Regions from separate parts of the Rhodoferax sp. RT4P68 genome, predicted to be linked through region 2. Evidence: predicted binding sites of a transcription regulator. Region 2 holds the regulator's gene; the other holds the start of a gene.
The links. The regulator FliA, encoded in region 2, starts transcription of late flagellar genes. The targets are predictions, from matches to a motif close to CTAAAGTTTNNNNNNNNNNNGCCGNTA.
Positions count from the first base shown of each region.

Region 1 (15,482 bases), on a different contig from region 2:
TTCAGTGCGGCGATGCCGGCTGTCGTCAGCGCCTGCACCTGGGTGGATGTGAGCGCCTGCACCTGGCTGGTCGTCAGCGCGGCCACGCCGGCGGTGGACAGGACGGCCACGCCGGCCGTGGTCAGCGCCTGCACCTGCGCCGTGGTCAATGCGGCCACGCTGTCGGTGGACAGGGCCACGACCTGCGTGGTCTTCAACGCGGCGACGTCGCGCGTCTCCAGCGCGGCCACCTGCTCGGTGGTCAGCGCGGCGATGCCGGCAGTCGTCACGGCCTGCACCTGAACCGAGGTCAGCGCCTGCACCTGGCCAACCGTCAGGGCCGCAATGCCTGCCGTCGTCAGCGCGGCAACCTGGGTCGTGCGCAGGGCGGCAAGGTCACCCACCTCCAGCGCAGCCACCTGGTCGGTCATCAGCGCGGCGATGCCGGCGAGCGTGAGCGCCTGCGCCTGGGTCGAGGTCAGGGCCACCACCTGGCTGGTGGTCAGCGCCGCCACACCGGCCGTGGACAGCACGGCCACGCCGGCCGTCGTCAGGGCCTGCACCTGGGCGGTGGTCAGCGCGGCCACACCGTCGGTGGTCAGCGCGGCGACCTGCGTGGTCTTCAAGGCGGCGATGTCGCGCGTCTCCAGCGCGCCGACCTGTTCCGTGGTCAGCGCGGCGATGCCGGCCGTGGTCAACGCCTGCACCTGGGTGGAGCTCAGCGCCTGCACCTGCAGCGTGGTGAGTGCGGCAACAGCGTCGGTGGAGAGCACGGCCACGCCGGCCGTGGTCAGCGCCTGCACCTGGGCGGTGGTCAAGGCGGCCACGGCGTCGGTGGACAAGGCCACGACCTGCGTAGTCTTGAGCGCGGCGACGTCACGCGTCTCCAGCGCGGCCACCTGCTCTGTGTTCAGCGCGGCGATGCCGGCGGTGGTGAGGGCCTGCACCTGGCCGGTGGTCAGCGCCTGCACCTGCGCGGTGGTCAGCGCGGCCACGGCGTCGGTGGTCAGCACGGCGATCTGCGTGGTACGCAGCGCTGCGAGGTCGGCCACTTCGATGGCCGCCACCTGCTCGGTCGTCAGCGCGGCGATGCCGGCCGTGGTCACGGCCTGCACCTGGGTCGAGGTCAGCGCGGCGACCTGGCTGGTGGTCAATGCCGCCACGCTGGCGGTGGAGAGCACGGCCACGCCGGCGGTGGTCAGCGCCTGCACCTGGGCGGTGGTCAACGCGGCCACGCTGTCCGTGGACAAGGCCACGACCTGCGTCGTCTTCAGCGCGGCGACGTCACGCGTCTCCAGCGCGGCCACCTGCTCTGTCGTCAGCGCGGCGATGCCGGCGGTGGACAGCGACTGCACCTGCGCCGTGGTCAGCGCCTGCACCTGGCCGGTGGTCAGCGCCGCGACGCCCGCCGTGGTCAGCGCGGCGACCTGCGTGGTGCGCAGGGCGGCGAGGTCACCCACTTCCAGCGCGGCGACCTGCTCGGTCGTCAAGGCGGCGATGCCGGCCGTCGTGACGGCCTGCACCTGGGTGGAGGTGAGGGCCGCCACCTGGGCGGTGGTCAGCGCCGCGACACTGGCGGTGGACAGCACGGCGACACCCGCGGTCGTCAGCGCCTGCACCTGGGTGGTGGACAAGGCGGCCACACCGTCGGTGGTCAGCGCGGCGACCTGCGTGGTCTTCAGCGCGGCGATGTCGCGCGTCTCCAGCGCGCCGACCTGCTCGGTCGTCAGCGCGGCGATGCCGGCCGTGGTCAGCGCCTGCACCTGGGTGGAGGTCAGCGCCTGCACCTGCAGCGTGGTGAGGGCGGCCACAGCGCCGGTGGCCAGCACGGCCACGCCGGCCGTCGTCAGCGCCTGCACCTGGGCCGTGGTCAACGCGGCCACGCCGTCGGTGGACAAGGCCGTGACCTGGCGCGTCGTCAAGGCCGCGATGTCGCGCGTCTCCAGCGCCGCCACCTGCTCGGTGGTCAAGGCGGCGATGCCGGCCGTGGTGACGGACTGGATCTGCGTGGACGTCAGCGCCTGCACCTGGGCCGTGGTCAGCGAGGCGATCTCGCTCGTGCCCAGCGCGGCGATCTGCGCGGTGCGCAGCACGGCCACGTCCACCGTCTCGATGGCCTGCACCTGGGTGGTGGACAGCACAGCCACGCCCGCGGTGGTGACGGCCGGCACCTGCAAGGTGGTCAGCGCGGCGATCTGCTCCGTCGTCAGCGCGGCGACGGCGGCGGTGGACAGCGCGGCGATGCCGGCGGTGGTCACGGCCTGCACCTGCAACGTCGTCAGCGCGGCGACGCCCTCGGTCGTCAGCGCCACGATCTGGGTGGTCTTCAAGGCGGCGACGTCGCGCGTCTCCAGCGCGGCGACCTGCTCGGTCGTCAGCGCGGCGATGCCGGCCGTGGTCACCGACTGGATCTGGGTCGAGGTCAGCGCCTGCACCTGGCCGGTGGTCAGCGCGGCCACGCCTGCGGTCGTCAGCGCGCCGATCTGCGTGGTGCGCAGCGCGGCCAGGTCAGCGGTCTCCAGCGCGGCCACCTGCTCGGTGGTCAGCGCGGCGATGCCGGCCGTGGTCACGGCCTGCACCTGGGTCGAGGTCAGGGCAGCCACCTGGTCGGTGGTCAGCGCCGCGACGCTGGCGGTGGAGAGCACGCCCACGCCAGCGGTGGTCACGGCCTGCACCTGCGATGTGGTCAGCGCGGCGACGCCGGCGGTGGTCAGCGCGGCCACCTGCGTCGTCTTGAGCGCGGCGATGTCGCGGGTTTCCAGCGCGGCGACCTGCTCGGTCGTCAGCGCGGCGATGCCGGCGGTGGTCACGGCCTGCACCTGGGTGGAGGTGAGGGCCTGCACCTGGTCGGTGGTCAGCGCGGCGACGCTGGCGGTGGACAGCACGGCCACGCCAGCGGTCGTCACGGCCTGCACCTGGGCGGTGGTGAGCGCGGCCACGGCGTCGGTGGACAGGGCCACGATCTGCGTGGTCTTCAGCGCCGCGACGTCGCGCGTCTCCAGCGCCGCCACCTGCTCGGTGGTCAGCGCGGCGATGCCGGCCGTGGTCACCGACTGGATCTGCGCCGTCGTCAGCACCTGCACCTGGCCGGTGGTGAGCGCGGCGACGCCCGCAGTCGTCATTGCCGCCACCTGGGTGGTGCGCAAGGCGGCGACGTCGCCTGTCTCCAGCGCGGCGACCTGCTCGGTCGTCAGCGCGGCGATGCCGGCGGTGGTCACGGCCTGCACCTGGGTGGAGGTGAGCGCCTGCACCTGCTCGGTGGTCAGCGCGGCCACGCTGGCGGTGGACAGCACGGCCACGCCGGCCGTCGTCAGCGCCTGTACCTGCGCGGTGGTCAGGGCGGCCACGCTGTCGGTGGCCAACGCGGCCACCTGCGTGGTCTTCAGCACGGCGACGTCACGCGTTTCCAGCGCGGCGATCTGCTCGGTCGTCAGCGCGGCGATGCCGGCGGTGGTCACGGCCTGCACCTGCGCCGTCGTCAGCGCCTGCACCTGGCCGGTGGTCAGCGCTGCCACGGCGGCGGTGGACAACACCGCCACGCCTGCCGTCGTCACCGCCTGCACCTGGGTGCTAGTGAGCGCGGCCACGCTGTCGGTGGACAGCGCGACGACCTGCGCAGTGCTGAGGGCGGCGACGTCGCGCGTCTCCAGCGCGGCGACCTGCTCGGTCGTCAGCGCGGCGATGCCGGCCGTGGTCACGGCCTGCACCTGGGCGGTGGTCAGCGCCTGCACCTGGCCGGTGGTCAGCGCGGCGACGCCCGCCGTCGTCAACGCGGCGATCTGCGTGGTGCGCAGCGCGGCGAGGTCATTCACTTCCAGCGCGGCGACCTGGTCGGTCGTCAGCGCGGCGATGCCGGCGGTGGTCACGGCCTGCACCTGGGTGGAGGTCAGCGCCTGCACCTGCTCCGTGGTCAGCGCGGCGACGCTGGCGGTGTTCAGCACGGCGATCTGGCTGGTGCGCAGCGCTGCGAGGTCGGCCGTCTCCAGTGCGGCCACCTGCTCGGTGCTCAGCGCGGCAATGCCGGCCGTGGTGATGGACTGCACCTGGGCCGTGCCCAGCGCCTGCACCTGCTCGGTGGTGAGCGCGGCGATGTCGTTGGTGCCCAGCGCGGCGATGCCGGCGGTGGTCACGGCGCCGATCTGCGCGGTCGTCAACGCCTGCACGCCAGCCGTGGTCAGCGCGGCGACCTGGGTGGTGCGCAGCACGGCGATGTCGCGCGTCTCGAACGCGGCCACCTGCTCGGTGCTCAGCGCGGCGATGCCGGCGGTGGTGATGGCCTGCACCTGGGCCGTGTTCAGGGCTTCGATCTGGCTGGTCGTCAGCGCGGCGATGGCGCTGGTGCTCAGGGCCGAGATGGCGGCACTGTTGAGTGCCTGCACCTGGGCCGAATCCAGCGCGGCGACGGCCGAGGTGCTCAATGCCGCCAGCTGCGTGGTTCTCAGCACGGCGACGTCACGCGTCTCCAGCGCCGCCACCTGCTCCGTGGTCAGCGCGCCGACGCCGGCCGTGGTCAGCGCCTGGATCTGGTTGGTTTTGAGAGCGACCACGTGCTCAGTGGTCAGCGCCTGCACCTGCGCGGTGCTCAGCACGGCGATGTCGGCGGTGGTGAGCGACTGGATTTGATCGGTGGTCAGTGCCGCGATCTGCTCGGTGGTCAAGCCGCTGATATTGCTCATGGTTCGCTCTTTTCAGTGTTCAGTTTCAGCACACTAATTTAGTGTGCAAGTTCGTGAACAGGAACGGTAGCCCCCTACCCGCTGTCGGACAGCGCCTACCGGTCAGGCGGTTTTTTCCTGACACCGAAGGCACTGCACGCTTCCTGCCCGCTCGTCATTAACGGCGGAAGGCGGCCGGACTTGAGCGTTTTTTGAAGAAATCTTTGTCTTCGTTCGTCCGAATATCAGACATATAAGCCGTCTTGCGCCGGTAGCGAGGGCGGCCACCGGCCGCCGCACGGGCAGATCAGCGGGCGGGACGGTGGACGGCCGGCGCCGCGGCAGCGGCCATCCAGGCCTGGGCGCGGCGCGTGCCCTCGGCCAGCGCGTCGGCCTGCAGCCGGGCGTGGGCGCGTTGCAGATTGGCGGCGGCAGGCGCATCGCCACCGGCGGCGGCGATGGCGAACCACTTGCAGGCTTCGATCGCATCGGCCGCCACACCCTGGCCGGTCGCATAGAGCAAACCCAGCCGCGATTGGGCTGCCGGCAGGCCCTGCCCGGCCGCCGCCGCGAACCAGTGGAAGGCCTGGGCCGCATCGACGGTGATGCCCCGGCCCTTGGCCAGCGCCTGCGCGAGGTTGAACTGGGCCTCCGCATCGCCCTGCTGCGCCGCCCGCTGCCACCAGGCGACCGCCTGCTCGGGCTGGCGGATGCGCGCGTGCAGCAGCGCCAGGCTGGCCTGCGCCGGCGCGAAGCCCTGGTCGGCCGCCTCGCGGCACCAGACGAAGGCTTGGCGCAGGTCGCGCCGGGCGCCGTTGTCCGCGCTGGCGCACAGCGCCCCCAGTTGCCACTGCGCCATGGCGTCGCCCTGCTCGGCCGCCTGCCGCAGCCAGTGGCGTGCCTGCTCGGCGTCGCGCGCCACGCCCTGGCCGTTGCGGTGGCACACGCCCAGTGCCGATTGGGCGCCGACATGGCCTTGCCGCGCGGCGCGTGCGTACCAGGTGGCGGCCTGGTTCGCGTCGCGCACGACACCCCGGCCGCTGGCATAGAGGCCGGCCAGCTGAAACTGCGCCTCGGCCGCACCCTGCTCGGCGGCCTGGGCCAGCGCGGCGGCTGCCAGATGGTCGGTGTCACCCTGCAACAGCTCGCCCAGCGTCTGCAGCGCCCGCGCATCGCCCTGGCCGGCGGCGCGCAGCGTCCAGCCCAGCCCTTGCAGCGGGTCGGCGGCGCCCAGCGTGCCGGCTGCGTGCAGGCGGCCCAGCGCGAACCGCGCGTCCGCGTCGCCCTGCTCGGCCGCCTGGCGGTACCAGTCCAACGCGTCCGCATCGCCCTGCGCTTCGAGCTGCCGGGCCAGCGCCAACTGCGCCCGCACATCGCCCTGGCGCGCGGCCGCCGCGTACCAGGCTGCGGCGCTCTGCGCATCGGCGGGCAGGCCGATGCCGTGGGCAAACATCTCGGCCAGGTGCCACTGCGCGTCGGCGTCGCCGGCCTCGGCGGCGCGGGCCCAGCGTGCGGCGAGCATGTCGGGCACCGGCTCGCCCAGTGCCGCCAGCGCCGTGGCTGCGGCCGGCTGGCCTTGCCGCGCGGCCCGGCGGTAGAGCGTCAAAGCAGCGGCCGGGTCGGGCGTGGTGCCCAGGCCCCGCGCATAGGCCTGCGCCACGGCCAGCTGCGCGGGCCCGAAATCCTGCGCCGCTGCCAGCATGAACCATCGCAATGCCTGGGCTTCGTCGCGCGGGCCACCCTCGCCCTGCGCCAGCGCCTGCCCTGCGGCCCATTGCGCTTCGGCCAGGCCTGCGCCCGCTGCCTGCAGATAGGTGGCGCGCGCCAGCGCCGCCGGCGCCTGCGCCTGCAACCGGCCCATGCGCAGCCGCGCCTTCAGGTGGCCCTGCTCAGCCGCGCGCTGGAACCAGCCGTAGGCCTTGGCTTCGTCCTTCTCGACATCCAGCCCCAAGGCATAGCGCGTGCCCAGCAAATACTGCGCAGTGGCCATGCCGCGTTCGGCCGCCTTGCCGATCCACAGCAGCGCCTGTTCCAGATCCAGCGGCGTACCGACGCCGTTGGCATACATCAGGCCGACCTGGTATTGCGACTCCAGCACGCCGATGCGCGCGGCCTTCAGCGTCTCAGCGAAATGCTTGCCCTCGCGCGACGACATGCTCAGCGTCCGGTGGCCGCAGAGCAGCCCATGCCAGGGCACCCGCGGAACTGTCTCTGCCAGGCCGATGCGGCTTGTTCACGCAACCACCCAAGCCCGAGAAGCAGCCCGGCCAGGGCACCCGTGGAACTGGCTCTGCCAGGCCACTGGGTGCGCCCCCCTTCGCGCAGCAGAAGGGGGGAGCGGCGCAGCCGCTGGGGGGTTGTTCTCGCTCGCTCGCGCAGCGCGGAGACTGGGGGGTGCATCTCTATCTAGGCTCGCGGATGGCTTCGTCCAGGCCCTTGGTCAGCGGCCAGGCCAGGTAGGAGATGACCGAGCGCCGGCCCACCACGATCTCGGCGTCCAGCGTCATGCCGGGCAGCAGGCGCGCCTTGTCGGCCATGTTCTTCAGCTCCGTCTGCGCCAGCGCCAGGCGCACGACGTAGAACGCGTCGGCGCTGTTGCGCGTGGCATCGCGCTGGAAGGCGTCTTCGCTCAGCGTGCGCACGTTCGCATCCAGCGTGCCGTGGCGCTGGAACGGAAACGTCGCCAGCTTCACATGCGCCTTGTCGCCCAGGCGGATGTAGCCCACGTCGGCCGATTCGACCTGCACCTCGGCCTCCAGCTTGACGTTGAGCGGCACCAGCGTGAAGAAGGTTTCGGCCTCGCGCACGATCGAGCCCGGCGAGAGCTTGGCGATCTCCAGCACCACGGCGTCTTGCGGCGCCACCAGTGTCACGAGCTTCTGGCGCCGCTCGGCCTTTTGCAGTTGCTCGCGCGCAGCGTCACGGTCGCGCGAGACGGTGAGCAGGTCTTCCAGGATCTTCTGGCGCCAGCCCTTCTCGAACGCCTGCCGCTCGGCATCGAACGCGGCCAGCTCGCGCCGCAATTCCTGCTCGCGGCTGATGGCCATTTCCAGCTCGCGCGCCACCTCCTTGGTGCGTTGCTGCGCCTCCAGCAGTTGCAGCGGCGAGCCGTATTTCTGCGCCACCATCTTCTCCTGCATGGCCTCGATGTCCTGCAGCGATTTGAGGCGCGAGGCCACCAGCAGCTGGTCTTGCCGGTTGGTCGCCAGCGCGGCGCGCAGCTTGGCCGAGGTTTCCGACAGGCGAGACTGCTGGGCGCGGTAGTTGGCCTTCTTCTCGGCCAGCAGGCGGGCCTGCAGCAGGCTGTCCGCATCGACGCCCGCGCCGCCGCGCTCGCTACCCGACAGCTCCTGCTGCAGGCGCTGGGCCTGCGTCTCCAGGCTGGCCAGGCGCTGGCGCATCTGCGTCTCATCGGCCTGGGCAAAGGTCGCGTCGAGCGAGGCCAGTGGGTCGCCCTTCTTCACCACCTGGCCCACGCGCACGTCGACCGACTGGATCACCGAGGTCTCCAGCGGCTGCACCACGACATTGGGCAGCGGGTTGACCAGCCGGCCCTTGGCGACCACCACCTGGTCGACCTGCGACAGGCTGGCCCAGGCCACGAACAGCACGATGGCCAGCAGCAACACATGCAGCGTGATGCGCGCCATCGGCGGCACCGGGCTGCGCTCGATCTCGTCGGCGTCGGGCAGGTATTCGACGACGGTCTTGCCGCGCTTTCGAGTGAGAAAGGAGTGCCAGGCCATGGTGATCAGATATGGCTCGTCTGCTGGTTCCACAGGTGCTGGTACGTCTCGCAGCGCGTCAGCAACTCCTCATGTCGGCCCTTGTCGACCAGCTTGCCGTGCTGCATGACCATGATGGCGTCGGCCTTGACCAGCGTGGAAAGTCGGTGCGAGATCATCACCACGGTGCGGCCCACGGCGATCTTGGACAGGTTGCGGATGAAGATCGCCTCGCTCTCCGGGTCCAGCGCGCTGGCGGCTTCGTCCAGCACCAGGATGCGCGGCTGGGTCAGCAGCGAACGCGCGATCGACAGCCGCTGCTTCTGCCCGCCCGAGAGGTTGGACGCGTTCTCTTCCAGCATGGTGTTGTAGCCCTGCGGCAGCCGCTCGACGAACTCGGCCGCGCCGGATGCTTCTGCCGCCGCGACGATCTCTTCGAACGTGGCCTCGGGCCGGGCCATCGACAGGTTCTCGCGCACCGTGCCGCGGAACAAAAAGTTCTCTTGCAGCACCACGCCGATCTGGCGGCGCAGGTGGGCCAGCTCGATCTCGCGCGCATCCACGCGGTCGAAGCGCACGATGCCCTCCTGCACGCTGTACAGGCCCTGGATCAGCTTGGTCAACGTGGTCTTGCCCGAGCCGCTGCGCCCGACGATGCCGACCACGGTGCCGGCCGCAATCGTGAAGCTGGCCCGGTCCAACGCAGTGGCGCTGGCGCCGGGGTAGCGGAAGGTCACGTCCTCGAACGAGATCTCGCCGGCCAAGGTGGGCCGCAGCCCGCCGGCGCTGGCGCGGCCCTCGGACGGGCGGTTCATCACCTCGCCCAGGTAGCGCACGGCCAGCGCCGTCTCCTGGTACTCGTTGACCAGGCCGACGATGGCGATCAGCGGCTGCACCACGCGCCCGGCCAGCATCTGAAAACCGATCAACGCGCCGACCGACAGCTCGCCATCGAACACCAATTGCGCGCCGATGGAGATGATGACCACCGGCAGCAGCTTGCCCAGAAAGTCGGTGATGGCCGCGCCGGTGACGGCGATCTTGCCGACGCGGTATTGCATGTTGATGGACTGCGCGGAGCGCTGGTCCCACAACCGGCGCTGGGCCGGCTCGATGGCCAGCGCCTTCACCGTGCGCATGCCGTGGATGGTCTCGACCATCATCCCCTGGCGCGCGCCCTCGGCGATGTACAGGTCATTCAGCCGGCGCTGGAACACCGGCACCATGACCGCCACCACGCCTGCGATCAGGCAGGTGAAGGCCAGCGTGATCAGCGCCAGCTTCATCGAATAGGCAAACAGGATGGGCAGGAAGATCAACAGCGAAGTGGCGTCGAGCACCGTGAAGAACATGCGCCCGGTGAGGAAGCCGCGGATCTTTTCCACCTGCTGCATGTGCCGCGTGATCACGCCGGCGCTGGTGGTGTCGAAGTAGTCGATCGGCAGCGACAGCAGGTGCCCGAAGGTGCGCCGCGTGAGCCGCATGTCGATCTTGTTGGTGGCCGACAACGTGAGGATCTGCCGCAGAAAGCCGAACAGCGCGTCGAACGCCAGCGCAATCACCACGCCCACGGCCAGCACCCACAGCGTGGAGATGCTCTGGTGCACCAGCACCTTGTCGATGACCAGCTGGAAGAAGATGGGCGAGGCCAGCGCCAGCAGGTGCATGGCCAGCGCGGCAATCGCGATGTCGCGCAGCGCGGCCTTTTGCTTGAGGATCTCGGGCACGAACCAGCGCAGGCCGAACTTGCGCTCGGCCTCGGGCAGCGCGAACAGCCGCTTGATGAGGTAGACCTCGCCGCGCCAAAGCTTGCAGAACTTGGCGTGGTCCAGCCGCAGCACCTCGGTGGGGCGGTCGGCCAGCGGGTTCAGCACGGCGACATGGCCGGCGTGGGCGTTGTTGTCGGCCTTGGTGCCCGCCTCGTCCCGGCCAGCGCTGACGACGATGACGCAGCTGCCGTCGGCCAGCCGCGCGATCAAGGGGAAGACGCCCTGCTGCGCCAGCAGGCCGGCCCAGTCCAGCTTCTCGTGCCGGGCCTTGAGTCCGATGTCCGCAGCGATGCGCAGCACCGTGGCGGGTGCCGGCTCCTCGGCCGCGAGCGCGTAGTCCTCTACCAGCCGTTCAGGGTTGATCGGCAGGTGGTGGTGCTGTGCGACCGCGGCGAGGCACTGGATCGTCGAATGCGGGAATCGGTCGGCCATGGGACAGCCGGGATTTCAGCATGGGCAGGGTGCGGGGATGGGGGGAACTGGGGGGGGTTCGGGGGTCAATTCGGGGACGAACCCTGCGCGGCGTCAGGTCGGCGCAGCGGTCACCACGCCATCGTCACACGTCGCCTGCCAGCAGCCCCACGTAAGCCGCGTAGCTGAAGCTGCGGTGCTTCTTCTGCCCTGTCAGTTCGGTCACGATGCCCAATTCCTCCAGCAACTTGATGGCGGCGGTCGCGGTCGGAAACGTGGTCTCCAATGTCTGGCGTGCCCGCTCGACGGTGAAGCGCGGCATCAACGGCAGCAGCTCGAAAAGGCGCAGCGCTACGGCACCCACGCGCGGCGCTGCCAGCAGGCGGCGTCGGTCCGCATTGACCAAGCTGGCGACGGCGACGATGTTGCGTTCGGCCTCGCTGGCGGCGGTTTCGACGCCATCGAGGAAGAAGCCAATCCAGCCTTCCCAGTCACCCTCCGTCCGCACGGCGCCCAGTCGACGGTAGTACTCGATCTGGTGCTGCTTCAGGTAGCTGCTGAGGCAAACCAGCGGCTCGGGCATCAGCCCCCACTGCTCCAGCAGCGCCGCGATCAACAGGCGGCCGATACGACCATTGCCGTCCAGGAAGGGGTGGATGGTTTCGAATTGCACATGCACCAGCGCGACCCGCACAAGGGGCGGCAAGCCTGGATCCGGTGCGTGGATGAAGCGTTCCAGATCGGCCAACAGCGCGGGCACGCGGTCCGGCGGTGGCGGCACGAACGCGGCCCGAGCGGGCCGCGAGCCGCCGATCCAGTTCTGCGAACGGCGCAGTTCGCCAGGCTGTTTGCCCGTGCCGCGGGCGCCGTCCAGCAGCAACCGGTGCGCATCGCACAGCAGGCGCACGGAGATAGGCAATCCGGTGGGGCTGCGCAGGTTGTCGCGCACCAGGCGAAAGGCACGCAGGTAGTTGGTCACTTCCTCCACGTCGTCGGTGTTCGCGACGGCCAAGCCTGCTTCGTCGTCGAACAGATCGGTGAGCGTGGCCTGGGTCCCTTCGATTTGTGAGGTCAGCAGCGCCTCCTTGCGGATGGCGCTGTAAAGCAGCCAGTCGACCGAAGGCACCAGGCCTGCCACCCCGGAAAGCCGGGCCAGGGCCATTTCGGCGGCGCGCGATGCGGCCGTGTAGGACTCGGGAGCCAGCTCGGGCTCATCCGGTGGCAGCGGATTCGGCACGAAGGCCCGAACCGATTCGCTGAGCGTCGTCGTGGTGGTGTAGGTGCCGGTAGTGCGCATCGTGTATGAAAGTGGGCTTTCAAACGCCCATACACATTAAAGCATTCTTTAATTCAAACAGAATGTCTTAAAGACTACTTTCATGTGACGCCATGCGTGACGCCGGGGCCTCGGCCGGCGCCTCACCCACCCCGATTCCGCATCCAATCCGCCGTCTGAAAGAAGCTGTCCCTCAGCCGAGCGCGCAAGTCCTGCGGCACACCGGTCTCCCCCATCGCCTGGTCCATGCACGCCAGCCATTGGTCGCGCTCCAGGATGCCGATGGAAAACGGCATGTGCCGCGCCCGCAGCCGCGGGTGGCCGAATTGGTCGGTGTAGTACGAGGGCCCACCCAGCCACCCGCACAGAAACCAAAACAGCCGCTGCCGCGCGTTGTCCAGCGTGTCGCCGTGGGCGGCACGCAGCGCGGCGTAGCCGGGCTCCAGGTCCATCAGGTCATAGAACCGGTCGACCAGCGCACGCACCTTGCCTTCACCACCCATCCACTCGAATGGCGTAGCGAACGCCGCTTTCTCGTCGATCTGCATTTCCCAATCCTTCTTGTCCCACCGTCGTTGCCCACTACCGTCGCCCTGATCGCGCACCGCTCCAACGACTCCGCTCCCGCCCCCGCAGGAGCTCAGACAGCCGCCCGCCGCAACGTCTCCACCACCGGCCGCCGCAGCACATCGCGCAGCCCCCACCACCCCGCCCCCAGCGCCAGCACCGCGCCCGCCAGCGCGCCCACCAGCAGCACCCACAGCGAGCCCGACCACGCGAACTCGAATACGAAGCGTGCCAGCGCCCAGCCCACCACCATCGCCACCGTGGTGGCCAGCAGCCCGGCCAGCACACCCACGCCCGCCAGCTCGGCCCGCTGCACCTGGCGCAGCAACACGCTGCTGGCGCCCACGGCCCGCATGATGGCGAACTCGCGCGCCCGCTCTTCCCGCGTGGCCGTGATGGCCGCGAACAGCACCACCAACCCGGCCGCCAGCGTGAAGCCGAACAGGAACTCGACCGCCCGCACCACCTGGTCCAGCACGCGCTGCACCTGGGCCAGCGCGGCGCTCATGTCCACGTTCGTCACGTTCGGGAAGGCCCGCACCAGCCCGTTGTCGAAGCCCGCCGCCTCGGGTGCGCGGTAGGCCGCCAGGTAGGTGATGGGCAAGTCCGGCATCGCCCCCACCGGGTACATCACGAAGAAATTGGCGTGCAGCGAACCCCAGTCGACCTTGCGCAGCGAGGTGATGCGGGCATCCGACTGCGCACCGCCGATGTCGAAACGCAGCGTGTCGCCCAGCTTCAGGTTCAGCGTGACCGCCAGCCCCTCTTCGACGCTGACGGCGCCCTGCTCCTCCGGCGTCCAGCGGCCGGCCACCAGCGCGTTGTGCGGCGGCTGCTGGCTGGCGTGCGAGAGGTTGAACTCGCGGTCGATCATGCGTTGCGCGCGCTCGTCCACAAAGTCGGACGGGCTGACCGGCGTGCCGTTCACCGCCACCAGGCGACCGCGGAACATCGGGTACCAGTCGTACTGCTTGACGCCGGCATCGGCCAGCGTCTTGCGGAACGCATCGCCCTGCTCGGGCAGGATGTTGATGACGAAGCGGTTCGGCGCGTCCGGGGGCGTGGCCTGGCGCCAGGCGCCGATCAGGTCGGTACGCAACAGCACCAGCAGCACCAGCGCGAGCAGGCCCACCGACAGCGCGCTGACCTGCACCACGGTGTAGGCCGGCCGCGCCGACACCTGCCGCGTGGCCAGCACCAGCCAACGTGGCGCAGTGCTCTCGTTCACGCTCTTGCGCAGCACCCACACCGCGACCCACGACAGCGCGGCAAACAGCAGCACCGCGCCGGCAAAGCCGCCCACCGCAATCAGCCCCAGCTTGATGTCGCTGCTGACGGCCAGCAACAGGCCGGCAAAGCCTGCGACACCCAGCGCCAGCACGGCGATGGAGGTGGGCTTCAACTGCCCCACGTCACGCCGGATCACGCGCAAGGGTGGCACCTGCGCCAGCTGCAGCACCGGCGGCAGGCCGAAGGCGAACAGCAGCGTGAGCCCGATGCCCAAACCGTAGGCCACGGGCCACAGCGTGGCACCGGGCAAGGTCGCCTCCACCAAACCAGCCAGCAGCAGCACGAAGACGTAGTGCACAGCGAAGCCGATCGCCACGCCCAGCGCGCTGGCGAACAGGCCGACCAGCGCGAACTCGAAGCCATAACTCAGCGCGATGGTGCGCTGCGGCAGGCCCAGCACGCGCAGCATGGCGCAGTCGTCCAGGTGCTTGGCGGCGAACGCGCGCGCCGCCAGCGCCACTGCCACGGCGCTCAGCAGGGCCGACAGCAGCGCCACCAGGCTCAGGAATTTCTCAGCCCGGTCCAGCGTCTGGCGCATCTCGGGCCGCCCGCTCTCCAGCGATTCGATCCGCAGGCCGCGCACCTCGGGCTTCTTGACCTCGGCGTCGGCCCAGCGCGTGAAGCTCTGCACCGCGGGCTCGTCGCCCGCCACGGCGAAGCGCCAGGTGATGCGGCTGGCCGGCTGGACCAGCTGCGTGGCCGGCAGGTCGGCGGCGTTGACCATCACGCGTGGTGCAAAGCTCATGAAGCCGCCGCCACGGTCGGGCTCGATCACGATGATGCGGCTGATGCGAAAGCTGCTGTCACCCAGCAGCAGCGGGTCGCCCATCTTCAGGTTCAGCGCGGCCAGCAGCGGCGCATCGACCCAGGCCTCGCCCGGCGCCGGGATGTCGCGCGTGACCGCACCCTCGTCGTCAGGCTGGGTGGCCACCTTCATGCTGCCACGCAGCGGGTAGCCCGTGGGCACGGCCTTCAGCGCGACCAGCCGGCTGGCACCGCCCTGCCCCTCACCGGCCCGGCCCATGGTGGGAAAGCCCAGCGTCGACACGGTCTGCAAGCCCAGCGCGCGGGCTTGCTGCTCGAACGAGGCCGGCGGCGCGTTGTCGCTGGCGACCACGACATCGCCGCCGATCAGCTGGCGCGCATCGCGCTGCAGGCCGCCTTGCAGGCGGTCGGCAAAGAACCCCACGGCTGTCAGCGCGGCCACGGCCAGCGTGACCGCCACGAGCAACAGGCGCAGCTCGCCCGAGCGCAAGTCGCGCCATAGCGTGCGCCAGCCGATGGACAGGAAGGAAGGGTTCACGGGGAAGCTCCGAAGCGGCAGGCCCGGAGCGGGCGGCCAACGGCCGATTATTCCCCCTGCTTCTTCGCACAGCGAACAGCATGCCAAAGGCCCCCGGTCGGCCGGGCATACTGCCAGCCCCATTTCACTCATCTGTGCACACCATGTGGCAACCCGCAACCCGCTACCCCGACCCGGCCGTCCTCGTGCTCGACCCGCGCTTTGCGAAATACCGCGTCAGCGCGGCGGCCATCGAGCGCATCGCCACCGGCATGCGCTGGGCCGAAGGCCCGGTCTGGCTCGGCGACACGCGCACCCTGCTGTGGAGCGATGTGCCGAACGACCGCATCATGAAGTGGGACGAGCAAACCGGCGCCGTCGGCATCTATCGCCAGCCCTCGGGCCACGCCAACGGCAACACGCGTGACCGCCAGGGCCGCCTGGTCACCTGCGAGCACCTGGGCCGGCGCATCACGCGCACCGAGTACGACGGCAGCATCACCACACTGGTCGACCAGTTCGAGGGCG
Region 1 covers NZ_JBWMBB010000004.1:418,306-433,787, forward strand. The annotation lists gene AC099J_RS11325 (heme utilization protein) at 1-4,655, opposite strand, end outside; gene AC099J_RS11330 (tetratricopeptide repeat protein) at 4,942-6,789, opposite strand; gene AC099J_RS11335 (HlyD family type I secretion periplasmic adaptor subunit) at 7,037-8,380, opposite strand; gene AC099J_RS11340 (peptidase domain-containing ABC transporter) at 8,386-10,560, opposite strand; gene AC099J_RS11345 (Fic family protein) at 10,685-11,836, opposite strand; gene AC099J_RS11350 (group II truncated hemoglobin) at 11,959-12,363, opposite strand; gene AC099J_RS11355 (ABC transporter permease) at 12,456-14,975, opposite strand; gene AC099J_RS11360 (SMP-30/gluconolactonase/LRE family protein) at 15,119-15,482, shown strand, end outside.
Region 1: the regulator FliA is predicted to act here: its motif matches at 4,814-4,840, upstream of AC099J_RS11325 (heme utilization protein).

Region 2 (15,482 bases):
GCCTACGGCCGCATGCTGGGCGTCGTCGCCCACCTGGCGCACGACCGCGCCGCGCTGCAGGATTTGCTGGGCCTGCTGGGCAACAAGAAGATGGTGCTGGTGGACACCACCGGCGTCGCCCCGCGTGACCCGCGCAAGCAAAGCATGCTGGACGTGATGGACCTGCCCGGCGTGAACCGGCTGCTGGTCGTCAACGCCGGTGGCCACGGCGACACGCTGGACGACGTGATGAGTTCGTTCAAGACCAGCGGCGTGCAGCAGGCCATCCTGTCCAAGGTCGACGAGGCCGTCAAACTGGGCCCGGCGCTGGACGCCACGGTGCGCCATCAGCTGCTGCTGCGCGGTGTGTGCAACGGCCAGCGCGTGCCCGAGGATTTCGAGCGCGCCGACGCGGCCAAGCTGGTGGCCGCCTCGATGCGCAGCAGCGGGCGTTCTGCCTACGACCCGAAAGCACTGGACCTGAGCTTCTACTTCACGCCGGCGGGCGAACCGACACAGCGCGCGAGGTCAGCCCATGTTTGAGGCGATCGCCGGCCAGGGCGCCAGCCTGCGGCAGGGCATGCCGCAGGCGCCGGTGCGCCTGATCACCATGGTCAGCCAGGGCGACCAGTCCAACGAACAGCGCTTGCTGTGGCAACTGTGCCAGGCGCTGCAGGGCTACGGCTACCCACCGGTGGTGCTGGATGGCACGACTGTGGAATCGCGCGAGCAGCCCGGCCTGGTGGACCTGGTGCAGGACGCACCCTGGACCGCGCTGGGCGGAACCGACGCTTCGGACTGGGCCGTGCTGCCGGCAGCCGCCGGGCTGCGGGCACTGGCGCGCGAGCGCGGAGGGCCGTCACCGGTGGCGCGCCTGGGCCAGATCTTTCGTGGCTGCGGCGTGCTGGTGGTCTATGCGCGCAGCGAGCTGCTGATCCCGGTGCTGGCCGACAGCGGCGCCCAGCCTGTGCTGGCCGTGGCGCCGGGCCGCCAGTCCGTGGTGCGCGGCTACCAGACATTCAAACAGTTTCAGTTGCACGCCCGGCTGGTGCCGACACTGGTCTCGCTGGTCACCACCCCGCTCAGAAACGCGGACCAATTGGCGCGTTCAGCCGGTCGAACTCTGCAAAAATGCGCCATGGCTTACCTGGGTTGCCAAACCGATGTGATCACCGTGCGCAGCCTGCCGGGCAGTGGTCGGCGCCAGGACGACGTGCACCGCCTGGCGCTGCGGCTGCTGGAAGGTGGCTCGACCCCGTTTGCTGTCGTGGGGCGAGCCGGCTAGAAGGGACCTGATGTACACCGCCAAAGGCCAGCTGGATCGCGAGCACATGATCCGGCAGTACGTGCCCCTGGTGCGCCGGCTGGCCCACCACATGATCGCCAAGCTGCCCGCCAACATCGAGCTGGACGACCTGATCCAGGTCGGCATGATCGGCCTGTCGGAGGCGTTGACGCGCTATGAGGTGGCTCAGGGCGTGCAGTTCGAAACCTTTGCCACGCAGCGCATCCGTGGCGCCATGATCGACGAGCTGCGCGAGGGCGACTGGATGTCGCGCGGCTCGCGCAAAAGCCAGAAGGACATCGAGCGCGCTGTGCAGCGCGTCGAGCAGCGTGTCGGCCGCGCACCCAGGGAATCGGAGATCGCCGACGAGCTGGGCATGACCCTGCCCGACTACCAGGAGCTGCTGGGCAGGGTGCGCGGCACACAGCTGGTCTACCTGGAAGACATGGGCGGCGGTGAAGACGGCGACGATGGCTTTCTGGACCGCCACACCGGCGACGCCGAGGCCGACCCGATGCAGCGTCTGCGCGACAGCCGGCTGCGCAGCGCGCTGGTCGAGGCCATCAAGGCGCTGCCCGAGCGCGAGCAGTTCGTGATGAGCATGTACTACGAGCAGGACATGAATCTCAAGGAAATCGCCGCCGTGCTGGGCGTCACAGAATCGCGCGTGTGCCAGTTGCACAGCCAATCGGTGGCGCGGCTGCGGGCGAAGATGCGGGCGCATTGACGGCCGCTTTGAGCGCCCAGCAAAAAACCCGCCGAGGCGGGTTTTTTCTTTGGATGCAGGGATGTGCCTGCGCGTGTCAGACCTTGCGTCGGCGTGCCGCAGCGAGACCGGCCAGCGCCAGTCCGACCAAGGCCAGCGACGCCGGCTCAGGCACATCCCGGGAATCGCCCACGCCAGAGCCGCCAGCGCGCGCGCCGGTGATCATGTCCTGCGCACCGGCCGCTGTCAGCGTCATCACGTACTGGCCATCCAGCGCTTCAGACACGTCCAGCGCGTCGTAGAACGAGTAGAGATAGTTCGTCGTGGCTCCGCGCACGCCCGACGTTGCCTGAAACTCGCCAGCCGAATTGGTCCAGGTGCTGGAGGTGTCGTACAGGCTTTCCCAGATGCCCAGCTGGATGGCTGCGCTCATCGAGCTGTTCGTCGGGTTGAGCCAGGCATACGGGTCATAGACGCCGGTGTTCAGGCTCAGCGTGTAGTTCACGGCGCCCAGGAAATCCAGCGTGCGCGCGCGCTCGCCATCCATGTTCACGGTGTAGGTGATCCGATCGCCGCCGTTGATGGATTCGGCCAGGTCGTAGCAGTATGCAAAGAAGTCGTTGGACGAGATGAAGACGGACGGCTCGACGCCACTGGTTGCGGCCACGCTGCCGCTGAACATGCCGACATTGAGATTGTCCGTTTCGGTGCCGAACCGGACGTCGATGTTGCTGTCATAGCCCGAGTCGTGACGCGTGTCGTACAGGGCCGCATCGAAATCGACGCGGACCGTGGCGGCACTGGCAGTCGATGCGACGGCGGCCAAAACGAGGGGGGTAAGGATGTGTTTAATGTGTTTCATGGTGCTTCTTTGTATGCACCATGTGTGCCAGCTTGATGTGAACTTTTACTGCGGACAATCTCACGCCAGAAGTCCGATTCGGCCGGGAAATGTGAACAATGCGACGAGAAACCCTGTCGATGGAATTGACAGGTCTTTAGCGCACGGCGCGCAGGCGCCAATGAAAACGCCCCGCATGGCGGGGCGTTTGCGTGGGCAAAGCAGGCGTCTCTACCGTGCCGGTGCCGCGTAGATGCGGGCCACCGACCCCGTGAAGCCCCCAGCACGGCCGCTGGCGTAGGTGACGCTGTGCTGCGGCACCACGGCCGCCAGGCTCCGCTCATTCACGACGGCGCGGCGGGCCAGGTGTTCACGCTGACGGGAAAGGGACTGGGACACGGCCTGCAGCCGCGCGCGCACTGCCGGCTGCTGCAAGGTGTCCAGCGGTTCGATGCGGCCGGCCTGGGCCAGTTCGGCCATGGCGGTGCGCAGGGCCGTGGCCTCCCGCTCCAGGGCCAGCGCATCGCCGGTGACCAGCCGGGTGGCCATGCTGCCCAGCAACTGCTCGACATCGCCGAGGCTGCGTTCGAGACGGGGGGACGTCATGGCCGGCAACCCCGAACGCTCAGGCGCCGTTTGCCTTGGGTTGCAGCATTTCCTGGGCGTTTGCCAGCATCTTGTCGGCGATCGCCTCGGCATTCACTTTGTAGCTGCCGTTCGCCATGGCGGCCTTGACCGCGTCCACCTTGGTCTGGTCGATATCGCCCAGATCGCCACGGCGCGACGCTTCCATCGTGCGGGCCAGCGCAGAAACCGACACGGACGCGCCAGCGGCCGGCGTGCTTGCGGCCGTTTTCGCCTGCGTGGCGGCTTCCATGTCCTGCCCGGGCCGTTTCGCGACCGGAGCGTTGACTCCGGTGGGCAGCTCGGGCGATTGACCAATCTTCATCGCTCTCTCCAAAAGCCTCGGGTGCAAGGCATCGTGGCAATGGTTTCGGCAGTTCCTGCGGCAACTTGAGGGCCAGCATCATGTTTCGTTCCATCTCCTCGGGCCGGTCACAGCGCCAGCTGAACGGTGCGGGCATCCAGCACGACGCCCGAGAGGATGCGGCCATTGTCCATGCGCACCCGCGCCGGCTGGCCCACCACGCCAGCGCTGAGGGCCTGGGCGCTGGAACTGACGGCAAAGCCCTGGCCCTGCGCCACCACGCGCACCTGGGTGCCCGCAGCGAACACGGTGGCGGCGCGCACCATGGACTGGCGGATCGCCTGCCCCGGCATGTAGGTGCGGGTGGCGATCTGGCCCACCCACAGTTCGGGGTCGGCCAGCACGGGGGAGCGGTCTTCGGCCCAGTCGACCTCGGCCTGCTCGGCGTCGTTGGGGCCGAGCACCGTGCCCTGTTCCACCGGGCTGCGCAGCACCCAGGCCGGCCCGAAGGCCTTGACCGTGATCGGCAGAAAAACGCTCCAGCGGGTGGGTCCGTCCACGCAGCGCAGGCCCAGCCGGGCACGGCCCCACAAGCGCGCGTTGGGCGGCATGAAGGGCTCGACCTGGTTGCACGGGGCCAGCCGCAGCCGGCTGTCCAGCGCGCCGATGCTGACCTCCATGCGCAGGGGCATCTTGTCGTTCTGGGGCAGCGCGGCCAGCACGCCCTCGACCCATTGCTGTGTGGCGGCGGCATAGCCGGTGGTCGCGTCGGCCTGCGCCCAGGCGCCCGCGCAGCCGGCCAGCAGTGCGGGCAGCACCAGGCTGCGCAGCCATCGGATGGGGGCCATGGGCATCTCCTGCAAGCGTGAAAGAACGAGATCCACTGTAGGCACCCGGGCCCGACGCGAAGCGGGAAACAACCCGCCAAACACCGGCCTCATCGCGTCTTCGGCGCCGACCTCACTCCGCACAATTTGCAACACCCCCGGCACCGGACTCCCCCGTGCAGCCGGCCCGATTGCATGAGGTGATGCCATGTTGGACAGGTTGACCGGCTCCATCGATTTCCAGGCCCGCGCACTGGTGCTGCGCTCGGAACGCCAGCGCACGATCGCCAGCAACATCGCCAACGTGGACACGCCCGGCTTCGTGGCGCGCGACTACAAGTTCGGCGAGGCGCTGCAAAGCGTGATGGACAACCCGAAGGGCTACACCGTCAGCACCGCGCCGGCCCGCACCGACGCGCGGCACCTGGCGTTCTCGCGCATCGGCACGCTGAACGGCGGCGCCAACCAGCCCGAGCTGGGCTACAGCGTGCAGGCCCAGCCGAACCTGGACAACAACACCGTCGACCTGGACCGCGAGCGCGCCAACTTCGTCGACAACACCGTGCGCTATGAGGCGGCGCTGCGCTTCATCAACGGCCATTCCAAGACCATGCTGTCCGCCATCCAAGGGCAGTAAGGAGCGACGCCATGTCCATGTTTTCCATCTTCGGCATCTCGGGCAGCGGCATCAGTTCGCAGTCGCAGCGGCTCAACGTGGTGGCCAGCAACCTGGCCAACGTCGATGCCGTGGCGGGGCCCGACGGCACCCCCTACAAGGCGCGGCAGGTGGTGTTCCAGACCACGCTGATGGGGGCCGAGAGCGCGGCCGGCGTGGCCGTGCGCCAGGTCACCGAGAGCGAGGCGCCGGGCCGCAAGGTGCTGGACCCGAACCACCCGCTGTCCGACGCGCAGGGCTATGTGACGCATTCGAACGTGAACGCGGTCGAGGAGATGGTCAACATGATTTCGGCCTCGCGCTCCTACCAGAACAACGTGGAAGTCATGAACACCGCCAAGACCCTGCTGCTCAAAACGCTGCAGATGGGCCAGTGAGCACCGCCGGGCCGCCCCAAGGTGCTCAGCACCGCAGCACGCAGTGCGAAGGTACTCCAGTTCCGCCCGCCCACATTGAGAAGGACACCCCATGGCCATCAGCACCGACGTCATCAGCGCCATCAACGGCACCCCCGCCGGCAGCAGTGCCGGCAACAGCACCGCCACCGCACAGGCCACGCAGGACCGGTTCCTCAAGCTGCTGGTGGCGCAGCTGAACAGCCAGGACCCGATGAACCCGATGGACAACGCGCAGATGACCTCGCAGATCGCGCAGCTCAACACGGTGACCGGCATCGAGACGCTGAACGCCACGGTGACCGGCATGATCTCGCAGCTGGCCTCGCTGCAGACGCTGCAGGGCGCCAGTATGGTGGGCCGTGAGGTGCTGGTCGAGGGCTCGGGCCTGTCCGTGACCGACGGCGTGGGCCGCGGCAGCTTCGACCTGGGGGCCGCCGCCGACACGGCCAGGATCGAGATTCGCACCGCCGGCGGCACGCTGGTCGACACGCTGCAGATGAACGCGCTGAGTGCCGGCCGCCAGAGCTTCGAGTGGGACGCCTCCAAATACAGCGGCGGCGCCGACCTGCAGTTCAAGGTGACCGCCACCAGCAACAAGACCCCCGTCACCGCCACCCCGCTGGAGCGCGCCAAGGTCGGCGCCGTCAGCAACGAGAACAACGCGCTGATGCTGCAGCTGGCCAGCGGCGCGACCGTCGCGTACAGCGCCGTCAAGGCCATCTTCTAACTGCCCCGCACCTTCCTTCTCCACAGGAGTCCGCCATGAGTTTCCAACAAGGCCTGTCTGGCCTGAACGCCGCCAGCAAGAACCTGGATGTGATCGGCCACAACATCGCCAATGCCAACACCACGGGCATGAAGTCCTCGCGCGCCGAGTTCGCCGAGCTGTACGCCTCCAGCCTGGGCTCCTCAGGCGGCATCAACAGCGGCATCGGGGTGGAGGTCAACACCGTCTCGCAGCAGTTCACGCAGGGCAACGTGAGCATCACCGGCAACACCATGGACGTGGCCATCAACGGCAACGGCTTCTTCCAGATCACGCAGCCGAACGGCTCGCCCGCCTACACGCGGGACGGCACGTTCAAGCTGACCAAGGACGGCGAGATCGTCACCACCGACGGTGGCGCGCTGATGGGCGTGACCGCGCTGCCTGATGGCTCCGTGCCGACCGGTGGCGCGGTCGGCCCGCTGGTGCTGCCGGCCGGCGGCGAGATCGACGCCCAGATCAGCACCAAGGTGGACCTGCGCTTCAACCTGGACGCAGCGGCCGCCGTGCCCACCGGCACCGCGCCGGCGGCCCTGGTGCCGCCGCTGGAGACCTACGGCACTTCGGCCATCGCCTACAACTCGCAGGGCGCCGAGATCCCGGTGGCCATGTACTTCACGAAGACCGCCGCCAATGCGTGGGACGTGTGGACCTCGGTCGACGGTGCTGCGCCCACGCTGGCCGGCCCCATGACCTTCGGCAACGACGGCAACCTGACCTCGTCGCCCACGGGCCTGACGCCGCTGACGCTACTCGAATCCGACGGCGCGACCACCTTCCCGGTGGCGATCAACCTGGAGCGGGCCACGCAGTTCGGTTCGTCCAAGTTCTCGGTGACCAAGGCCGTGGGCGATGGCCAGGCGCCCGGCAAGCTCACCTCGATCAACATCGACGAGAGCGGCCTGATCCAGGGCGTGTATTCCAATGGCAAGTCGATCGCCGCGGGCCAGATCCAGCTGGCCACCTTTACCAACATGCAGGGGCTGGCGCCGATCGGCGGCAACCTGTGGCAGGCCACGTTCTCCTCGGGCCCGCCAACGGCCACCGGCGTGCCGGGCACCGGCAACCTGGGTGTGCTGCGCGCCGGCGCGCTGGAAGACTCCAACGTCGACCTGACCAAGGAGCTGGTCAACATGATGACCGCGCAGCGCACCTACCAGGCCAATGCGCAGACCATCAAGACGCAAGACCAGGTCTTGAACACGCTGCTGAACCTGCGCTGACCTGAGCCCACCAGAAAGCTGAGCCATGGACCACATCATCTACACCGCGATGACGGGCGCCATCGCCGCCTCGAGCCGGCAGGCGGTGTTGTCCAACAACCTGGCGAACGTGTCGACCAACGGCTTTCGCGCCGAGCTGTCGACCTTCCGCTCGGTGCCGCTGAACGGGCCGGGCTCCAGCAGCCGCGTGTTCGCGCTGGAGACCACGCGCGGCCACTCCGAAACCCCCGGCGCCGTGCAGCGCACCGGCCGCAACCTGGACGCCATGGCCCGCGACAACGCCTGGTTTGCCGTGCAGGGGCTGGACGGCACCGAGGCCTACACCCGTGGCGGCGCGTTCGAGGTCTCGCCGGCCGGCGTGCTGGTCACGCCCACCGGGCTGCCGGTGCTGTCGGCCGGGGGCGCGCCGATCGACGTGCCGCCGAATGCCGAAGTCACGCTCGGCTCGGACGGCACCGTCAGCGCCAAGGCCGGCAACCAGCCGTCGACCAACCTGGGCCGGTTGAAGCTGGCCACGCCGACGCCTGAAGAGCGGCTCAAGCGCAGCGACGACGGCCTGTTTCGCACCGCCACAGGCGACCCGCTGCAGGCCGACGGCAACGCGCGCCTGCAGGTCGGTGCGCTGGAGAGCTCGAACGTCAACGCGATCGAGACCATGGTCGGGATGATCCAGGTCGCACGCCAGTTCGAAGTGCAGATGCGCATGTTGCAGATGGCCGAATCGGGCGACAAGAGCGCCAGCCAACTGCTCGGTATTCAAGGATAAGGAAGCCTCGCCATGATCAATTCGCTCTGGATCTCCAAGACCGGCATGGAAGCCCAGCAAACCCAGCTGGACGTCATCTCGCACAACCTGGCCAACGTCTCGACCACCGGCTACAAGCGCGCCAATGCGGTGTTCGAAGACCTGATCTACCAGAACCTGCGCCAGGTCGGCGCCAACAACACCGAGGCCGAGCAGCTGCCCACCGGCCTGCAGCTGGGCCTGGGCGTGCGCACCGTGGCCACCAGCCGCTCGTATGCGCAGGGCACGATCCAGCTGACCAACAATGCCTTCGACGTGGCCATCAATGGCAACGGCTTCTTCAACATCCAGCTGCCCGACGGCAGCGTCGGCTACACGCGCGACGGCAGCTTCCAGGTCGACTCGCAAGGCCGGCTGGTCACCGCCAACGGGCTGCCGGTGGCCAACGGCGTGACGGTGCCGCCGAACGCGCTGTCGGTGAACATCAGCGAGACGGGCACGGTCTCCGTCGTGCTGCCGGGCAACGCCGCACCGCAGACGGTGGGCACCATCGCACTGTCGAACTTCATCAACCCGCCCGGGCTGGAGCCGCGCGGCCAGAACATCTTCACCGAGACCGCCGCCTCGGGCCAGCCGCAGGGCGGCACGCCGGGCACCAACGGGCTGGGCATCATGAAGCAGAACTACCTGGAAACCTCGAACGTCAACGTGGTGCAGGAGCTGGTGACCATGATCCAGACCCAGCGCGCCTACGAGATGAATTCCAAGGCCGTGCAGACTTCGGACCAGATGCTGCAGAAGCTGGCGCAGCTGTGAGGGCTCTGGCATGACTTACTCGCGACGCTTCACACCCTGGCTGCTGGCGCTGGCCGCGTTCGCGCTGGCCGGCTGCGAGACGCTGCAGCAGACGCCCAAGGTCGAGTTCCCCGCCGAATCGTTGTCGCGCCCGGTGGCCATGGCGCCGGCAACGCCCGTTGCCGTCACCGGCGGGCTGTATTCGCACGTGCGCTACCGCCCCTTTTTCGAGGACCGCCGCCCACGCCTGATCGGCGATTCGCTCACGGTGCAGATCGTGGAGAACATCAACGCCAGCCAGCGCTCGTCGTCCACGGTCGACAAGGCCGGCTCGGTCAACAGCGGCATCAGCGGCTTCCCGTTCCTTTCATCCAAGTTGCTGGGCAAGCTCAACGTCGGCGCCGAGACCGAGAACACATTTGCCGGCAGCGGCGGCACGCAAAGCGCCAACACCTTCACCGGCACCATCACCGTGACGGTGGTCGACGTGATGCCCAATGGCCACCTGGTGGTGGCCGGCGACAAGCAGATCGGCGTCAACCAGAACGTGGACGTGCTGCGCTTCTCCGGGACGGTGGACCCGCGCGCCGTGCAGGCCGGCAGCTCGGTGCCATCGACCGCCGTGGCCAACGTGCGGGTCGAATCGCGCGGCCGTGGGCAGCAGCAGGATGCGCAGGTAATTGGCTGGCTGGCGCGGTTCTTTTTGAGCGTTCTGCCGTTCTGACGCTGCGCAGAATAGGCGCAGCTTCCCCCACCCCCCCTGACTGCCGCCATGCCCAACGCCCTGCGCTTTCTCCTCCCGCTGCTCGCGGCGCTGTCGCTGCTGGCGCTGCCGGCGCAGGCCGCGCGCATCAAGGAGCTGGCGTCCGTCCAGGGCGTGCGCAGCAACCAGTTGACCGGCTATGGCCTGGTGGTGGGCCTGGACGGCACCGGCGACCAGACCACGCAGATGCCCTACACCACGCAGAGTCTGTCGAACTACCTGCAGCAGCAGGGCATCAGCCTGCCGGCGGCCGCCGCCTCGCAGTTGCAGCTGAAGAACGTGGCGGCGGTGCTGGTGACGGCGCAGCTGCCGGCGTTCGCGCAGCCCGGCCAGGTGATCGACGTGACGGTGGCCTCCATGGGCAACGCCAAGTCGATCAAGGGCGGCACGCTGATCGCCACGCCGCTGCGCGGTGCCGATGGCGAGATCTACGCGCTGGCCCAGGGCAGCCTGGTGGTGGCCGGCGCCGGCGCTGCCGCTGGTGGCAGCAAGGTGCAGATCAACCACCTGTCGGCCGGCCGCATTCCCGGCGGCGCGCAGGTCGAGCGCAGCGTGCCCTCGCCACTGCAGGACGGCGACTACGTCACGCTGGGGCTGGACGAATCGGACTTCCAGACCGCGCGCCGCGTGGCCGCCGCCATCAATGACCGGCTGGGCACGGGCCTGGCGCAGGCGCTGGACGGCCGCACGGTGCAGGTGCGCGCGCCGAACAACCCCAACGCCCGCGTCAACTTCATCGCCGAGTTGCAGGAGCTGCAGATCGAGAAGGTCATGCCCGCGGCGCGCGTGGTCATCAACGCACGCACCGGCTCCATCGTGCTGAACCAAGCCGTGACGCTGGGGGCCTGCGCCATTGCGCACGGCAACCTGTCGATCAGCATCGCCAGCACGCCGGTCATCAGCCAGCCGGCTCCGCTCTCGCAGGGGCAGACGGTGGTGACGGAGCAGGCGGACATCAAGGTCACGCAGGAGCCCGGCAAGCTGCTGTCGATGCCGGCCTCGTCGCAGCTGTCTGACGTGGTGCGCGCACTGAACGCGCTGGGCGCCACGCCGCAGGATCTGTTGGCCATCCTGCAGGCGATCAAGGCCGCAGGCGCACTCAACGCAGAGTTGGAGGTGATCTAGATGTCGCTCTCGCCCCTTGCCACCAACTCGAACGGCCTGGCCGCTGACGCGCGCTCGCTGGACGCGCTGAAAGCCTCGGCCAACAAGGACGGCGCCGGGGCCATCAAGGAAGCGGCCAAGCAGCTCGAATCGCTGTTCATGCGCGAGCTGATCAAGAGCATGCGCGAGGCGACGATGAAGTCCGGCATGCTGGACAGCAACCAGACCCAGATCAGCAGCGACCTGCTGGACCAGCAACTCTCGGTCTCGATGTCGGGCCTGCAGGGGGGGCTGTCCGCCGCGATCGAGCGCCAGCTGGCGCGCCAAACCGTGGGCATGGACAACACGCGCGTGCCGCCTGCCAGCGTCGAGAAGGTCTCGCGTGCCGGCAGCGGCACGGGCAAGACCGGCTTCGTGCAGCAGCACCAGGACGCGGCGGCCCGCATCGAGCAGCAAAGCGGCATCCCCGCCAGTTTCATGATCGGCCAGGCCGCGCACGAAACCGGCTGGGGCAAGCGCGAGATCAAGCATGGCGATGGCAGCACCTCGTTCAACCTGTTCGGCATCAAGGCCGGCGCGGGGTGGACAGGCAAGGTGGCTGAGGTGACGACCACCGAGTACGTGAACGGCGAGGCGCGCAAGATGAAGGCCAAGTTCCGCGCCTACGATTCGTACGAAGAGTCGTTCCGCGACTACGCCAAGCTCATCAACAACAGCCCGCGCTACGAGAAGGTGCGCACGCAGACCGCCTCGCCGCTGGCTTTTGCCACCGAGCTCAAGCGCGCCGGCTATGCCACCGACCCGGACTACGCCGGCAAGCTGAGCCGCGTGATCAACAGCACGCTGCAGGTGCAGCGGGCGCTCACGGCATGAGCAACATCCTCAATGTCGGCACGCGCGCGCTGCTGGCCAACGAGGTGGCGCTGCAGACGGCTGGCCACAACATTGCCAATGCCAGCACCGTGGGCTATTCGCGCCAGGTGGTGCGGCTGGCCACGGTGGAGGGGCAGTTCAGCGGCAGCGGCTACATCGGCAAGGGCGTGGACGCGGTGGCCATCGAGCGCGTGTACGACGCCTACCTCACGCGGCAGGCCGCGCTGTCCAAATCGGTCTCGGCGCAGGACGTGGCGCGTGCCGAGAAGCTGCTGCAACTCGAAGACGTGTTCGGCAGCGGCACCACCGGGCTGGGTGCTGCGGTCAACGAGATGCTGAACGCCTTCACCGACGTGGCCACCGCGCCGACCGACCTGACCGCCCGCACCGTGGTGTTGACGCGGGCCTCGGAGACGGCGGCACGCTTCAACGATTCGGCCACGCAGTTGGGCAACCTGCAGAAGGGCCTGACCGAGGCGCTGGAGAACAGCGTGGATGCAGTCAACGCGCTGACCACCAGCATCGCCGAGGTCAACAGCCAGATCCAGCAGGCGCGCGGCTCGGGCCAGTCGCCCAACGATCTGCTGGACAAGCGCGACAAGCTGATCAGCGACCTGAACCAGTACGTGCAGACCACGGCGCTGGACAACAACGACGGCACCGTCAGCGTGTTCGTGGCGCAGAGCCAGCCCATCGTGCTGGGCACCCGCGCGATCAATATGGAAGTGCGGGCCGACCCGATGGACCCGACGCGCAGCCAGCTGACGGTGGTCAACGGCAATGCGGTGGTACCGCTGCGCGAGGACATGCTGGGCGGCGGTTCGATGTCCGGGCTGATGCGCTTCCAGAACGAAGACCTGGTCGAGGCCACCAACCTGCTGGGCCGCATGGCGGTGGCCATCACGACAGTGGTCAATGCCCAGCATCAGCTGGGGCTGGACCTGGATGGCAACCCCGGCGGCGATCTGTTCAGCCCGCTGCAGATGCCCAACGGCATCGGCGCGGTGGCCAACACCGGCAGCGCCACCGTCGGCGTGAGCGTGGCGAATCCGTCGCAGGCACCGCAGCTGGAGGCGTCGGACTACCGCGTGGTGTTCAGCTCGCCGACCACCTTCACGGTGGAGCGCATGTCGGACGGCACCTTCCCCACTGTGGCCGCCGGCCCGCCACCGACGGTGGACGGCCTGGCGCTGAACATCACCGGCGCGGCCGCCGCGGGCGATATCTTTCTGTTGCGCCCGTTCAGCACGGCGGCCGATGGCATCCATACGGTGTTCGCATCGCCGCGCGACCTGGCCGTCGCCAGCACGGTGCAGGCCAGTATGGGCACCTCCAACACCGGCGGCCTGGCGGTGGCCAGTCTGCGCGCCGGCGTGACGCCGCAGCCGGCCGCCGTGACCATCAGCTTCGTCAACGGCACGACCTACACGCGCTCGGACACCGGGGCCGCCACCTACCCCTACAGCCCCGGCAGCGCGCTCACCTACGACGCGGCCCTACCTACCGCGTGGACACTGCAGCTGAGCGGCGCGCCCCAGCCCGGCGACACGCTGACCGTGGGGCCGATCAACACCGCCTTCGCGCCACTGGACGCCGGCAACGCGCAGGCGCTGATGGACCTGCGCGACCTGGCCATGTTCGACGGCGCGCCGCTGTCGGACGGCTACGCCGCGCTGCTCTCGCAGGTGGGTGTGCGGGCGCAGAGCGCCCAGTTCGCGGCCGATGTTTCCAAGGCCATCGCCGACAGCCTGGAGACGCAGCGCACCGGCGTCTCCGGCGTGAACCTGGACGAAGAGGCCGCCAAGCTCATCCAGTACCAGCAGGCCTACCAGGCTTCTGCCAAGATGATCCAGGTCGCGCAGACCATCTTCGACAGCCTGATCGCTACCGTCGCGCGCTAGACATGAACCACCCCCCAAGCGGCTTCGCCGCTCCCCCCTCTGCTGCGCGAGGAGGGCACACCCAGCGGCCTGGCAGAGCCAGTTCCGCGGGTGCCCTGGCCGGGCCTGTGGTCGGCGCGCTGCTGATTGGGCTGCGGGTGGCTCGCAGCTCAATCGATCATTGAGAGGGAACCATGGCCAACACCTTCACCCGCCTGGGCACCGCCAACACCTACGACAACGCGATGCGCACACTGCAGACGCGCCAGAGCAATCTGTCGGACCTGCAGGCCAAGCTGACCGAGGGCAAGCGCGTGACGCGGGCCAGCGACGACCCGACCGCCGCTGCGCAGGCCGAGCGCGCGCAGACGCGCATCGCCCGCATCACCGTGGAGCAGCGCGCACTGGAGGTGCAAAAGAGCGCCATCGCGCTGGGCGAATCCACCCTGGGCGAGGGCACGGCGCTGCTGCAGCAGTTCCGTGATCTGCTGGTGCAGTCGGGCAACGGCGTCAACAGCGCGACCGAGCGCGAGACGATTGCCAAGCAGCTGACTGGCCTGCGCGACGAGCTGTTCGCGCTGGCCAACCGCAAGGACGCCAACGGCATGCCCTTGTTCCACGGCCTGGGCAGCACGGTGGCACCGTTCGAGATCAGCGCCGACGGCGTCGCGCCCGACCCGGACTACGCCTTCAATGGCCTGCCCGGCCAGGCCGCTGCGGGGCAGACCTCGATCCCGTTCTCGCTGGACGGCCGCGCCACCTGGATGGACGTGCCCGAGAGCAACGGCGTCTTCAACGTGCGCCTGGGCGCCGGCAACACCGGCCAGGCGTACACCGATGTTGGTCTGATCAAAGACCCGGGCCTGATGGCCACCGAGGGCACGGACTACACCGTCACCTTCACCAGCGCGACGAGCTACGACGTGCTGAACAACAGCACCGGCCTGGCGACCACGGGCCAGCCCTATACGCCGGGCCAGACCATCACCCTGGGCGGCATCTCGATGGTCGTCAAGGGCGTGCCGGCGGTCGGCGACCAGCTGGAGGTGAATGCCAACCTGCCGAACGACCGGCCCAGCATCTTCGGCGTGCTGGACCGCGCGATTGCCGGCATGTTCGCGCCGGGCAGCAGCACCGTGGGCGCCAGCAGCACCGATGCGCAGTTCAACCACGAACTGTCGATCTCGCTGGCGCAGGTGGACACCAGCCTGGAGCGCATCGGCGCCGTGCGCGGCCAGGCCGGCGACCTGCTGAACCGGGCCGACCGCATCAGCAGCACGCAGGAGGAGCGCTCGATCCAGTCCGAGGCCGACCGATCGCGCGCAGAGGACATGGATATGATCAAAGGCCTGTCTGATTTCAAGAACCAGCAGACCAGCTACCAGGCCGCATTGCAGACCTACGCATCCATCCAGAAGCTGTCGCTGTTCAACTTCATCAACTAGTACTGCACAGCGCGCCCACCGCGCGTGCAGCGCGAGGACACATGTCGCAATCGGTCGTTGGCAGCATCACCCTGGGCTACCGCCCGCTGTGGAACAAGCAGCGCGAGCTGGCCGCCGTGCAGCTCTTCGTCGAAGCCGCCCAGGGCGGCGCCATCGACGCGGTGCACCTGGTGCAGACGCTGCAGGAGCTGTCTTCGATGGCCACGCCGCAGCTGCTGCTGTCCATGCACAACAAGCGCCTGCTGTCC
Region 2 covers NZ_JBWMBB010000001.1:698,348-713,829, reverse strand. The annotation lists gene flhF (flagellar biosynthesis protein FlhF) at 1-522, shown strand, start outside; gene AC099J_RS03290 (hypothetical protein) at 515-1,264, shown strand; gene AC099J_RS03285 (RNA polymerase sigma factor FliA) at 1,275-1,991, shown strand; gene AC099J_RS03280 (PEP-CTERM sorting domain-containing protein) at 2,068-2,832, opposite strand; gene AC099J_RS03275 (hypothetical protein) at 3,043-3,417, opposite strand; gene flgM (flagellar biosynthesis anti-sigma factor FlgM) at 3,437-3,760, opposite strand; gene flgA (flagellar basal body P-ring formation chaperone FlgA) at 3,868-4,593, opposite strand; gene flgB (flagellar basal body rod protein FlgB) at 4,775-5,203, shown strand; gene flgC (flagellar basal body rod protein FlgC) at 5,215-5,619, shown strand; gene AC099J_RS03250 (flagellar hook assembly protein FlgD) at 5,711-6,367, shown strand; gene flgE (flagellar hook protein FlgE) at 6,403-7,629, shown strand; gene flgF (flagellar basal-body rod protein FlgF) at 7,655-8,395, shown strand; gene flgG (flagellar basal-body rod protein FlgG) at 8,408-9,190, shown strand; gene AC099J_RS03230 (flagellar basal body L-ring protein FlgH) at 9,201-9,893, shown strand; gene AC099J_RS03225 (flagellar basal body P-ring protein FlgI) at 9,942-11,057, shown strand; gene flgJ (flagellar assembly peptidoglycan hydrolase FlgJ) at 11,058-11,909, shown strand; gene flgK (flagellar hook-associated protein FlgK) at 11,906-13,810, shown strand; gene flgL (flagellar hook-associated protein FlgL) at 13,984-15,234, shown strand; gene AC099J_RS03205 (HDOD domain-containing protein) at 15,276-15,482, shown strand, end outside.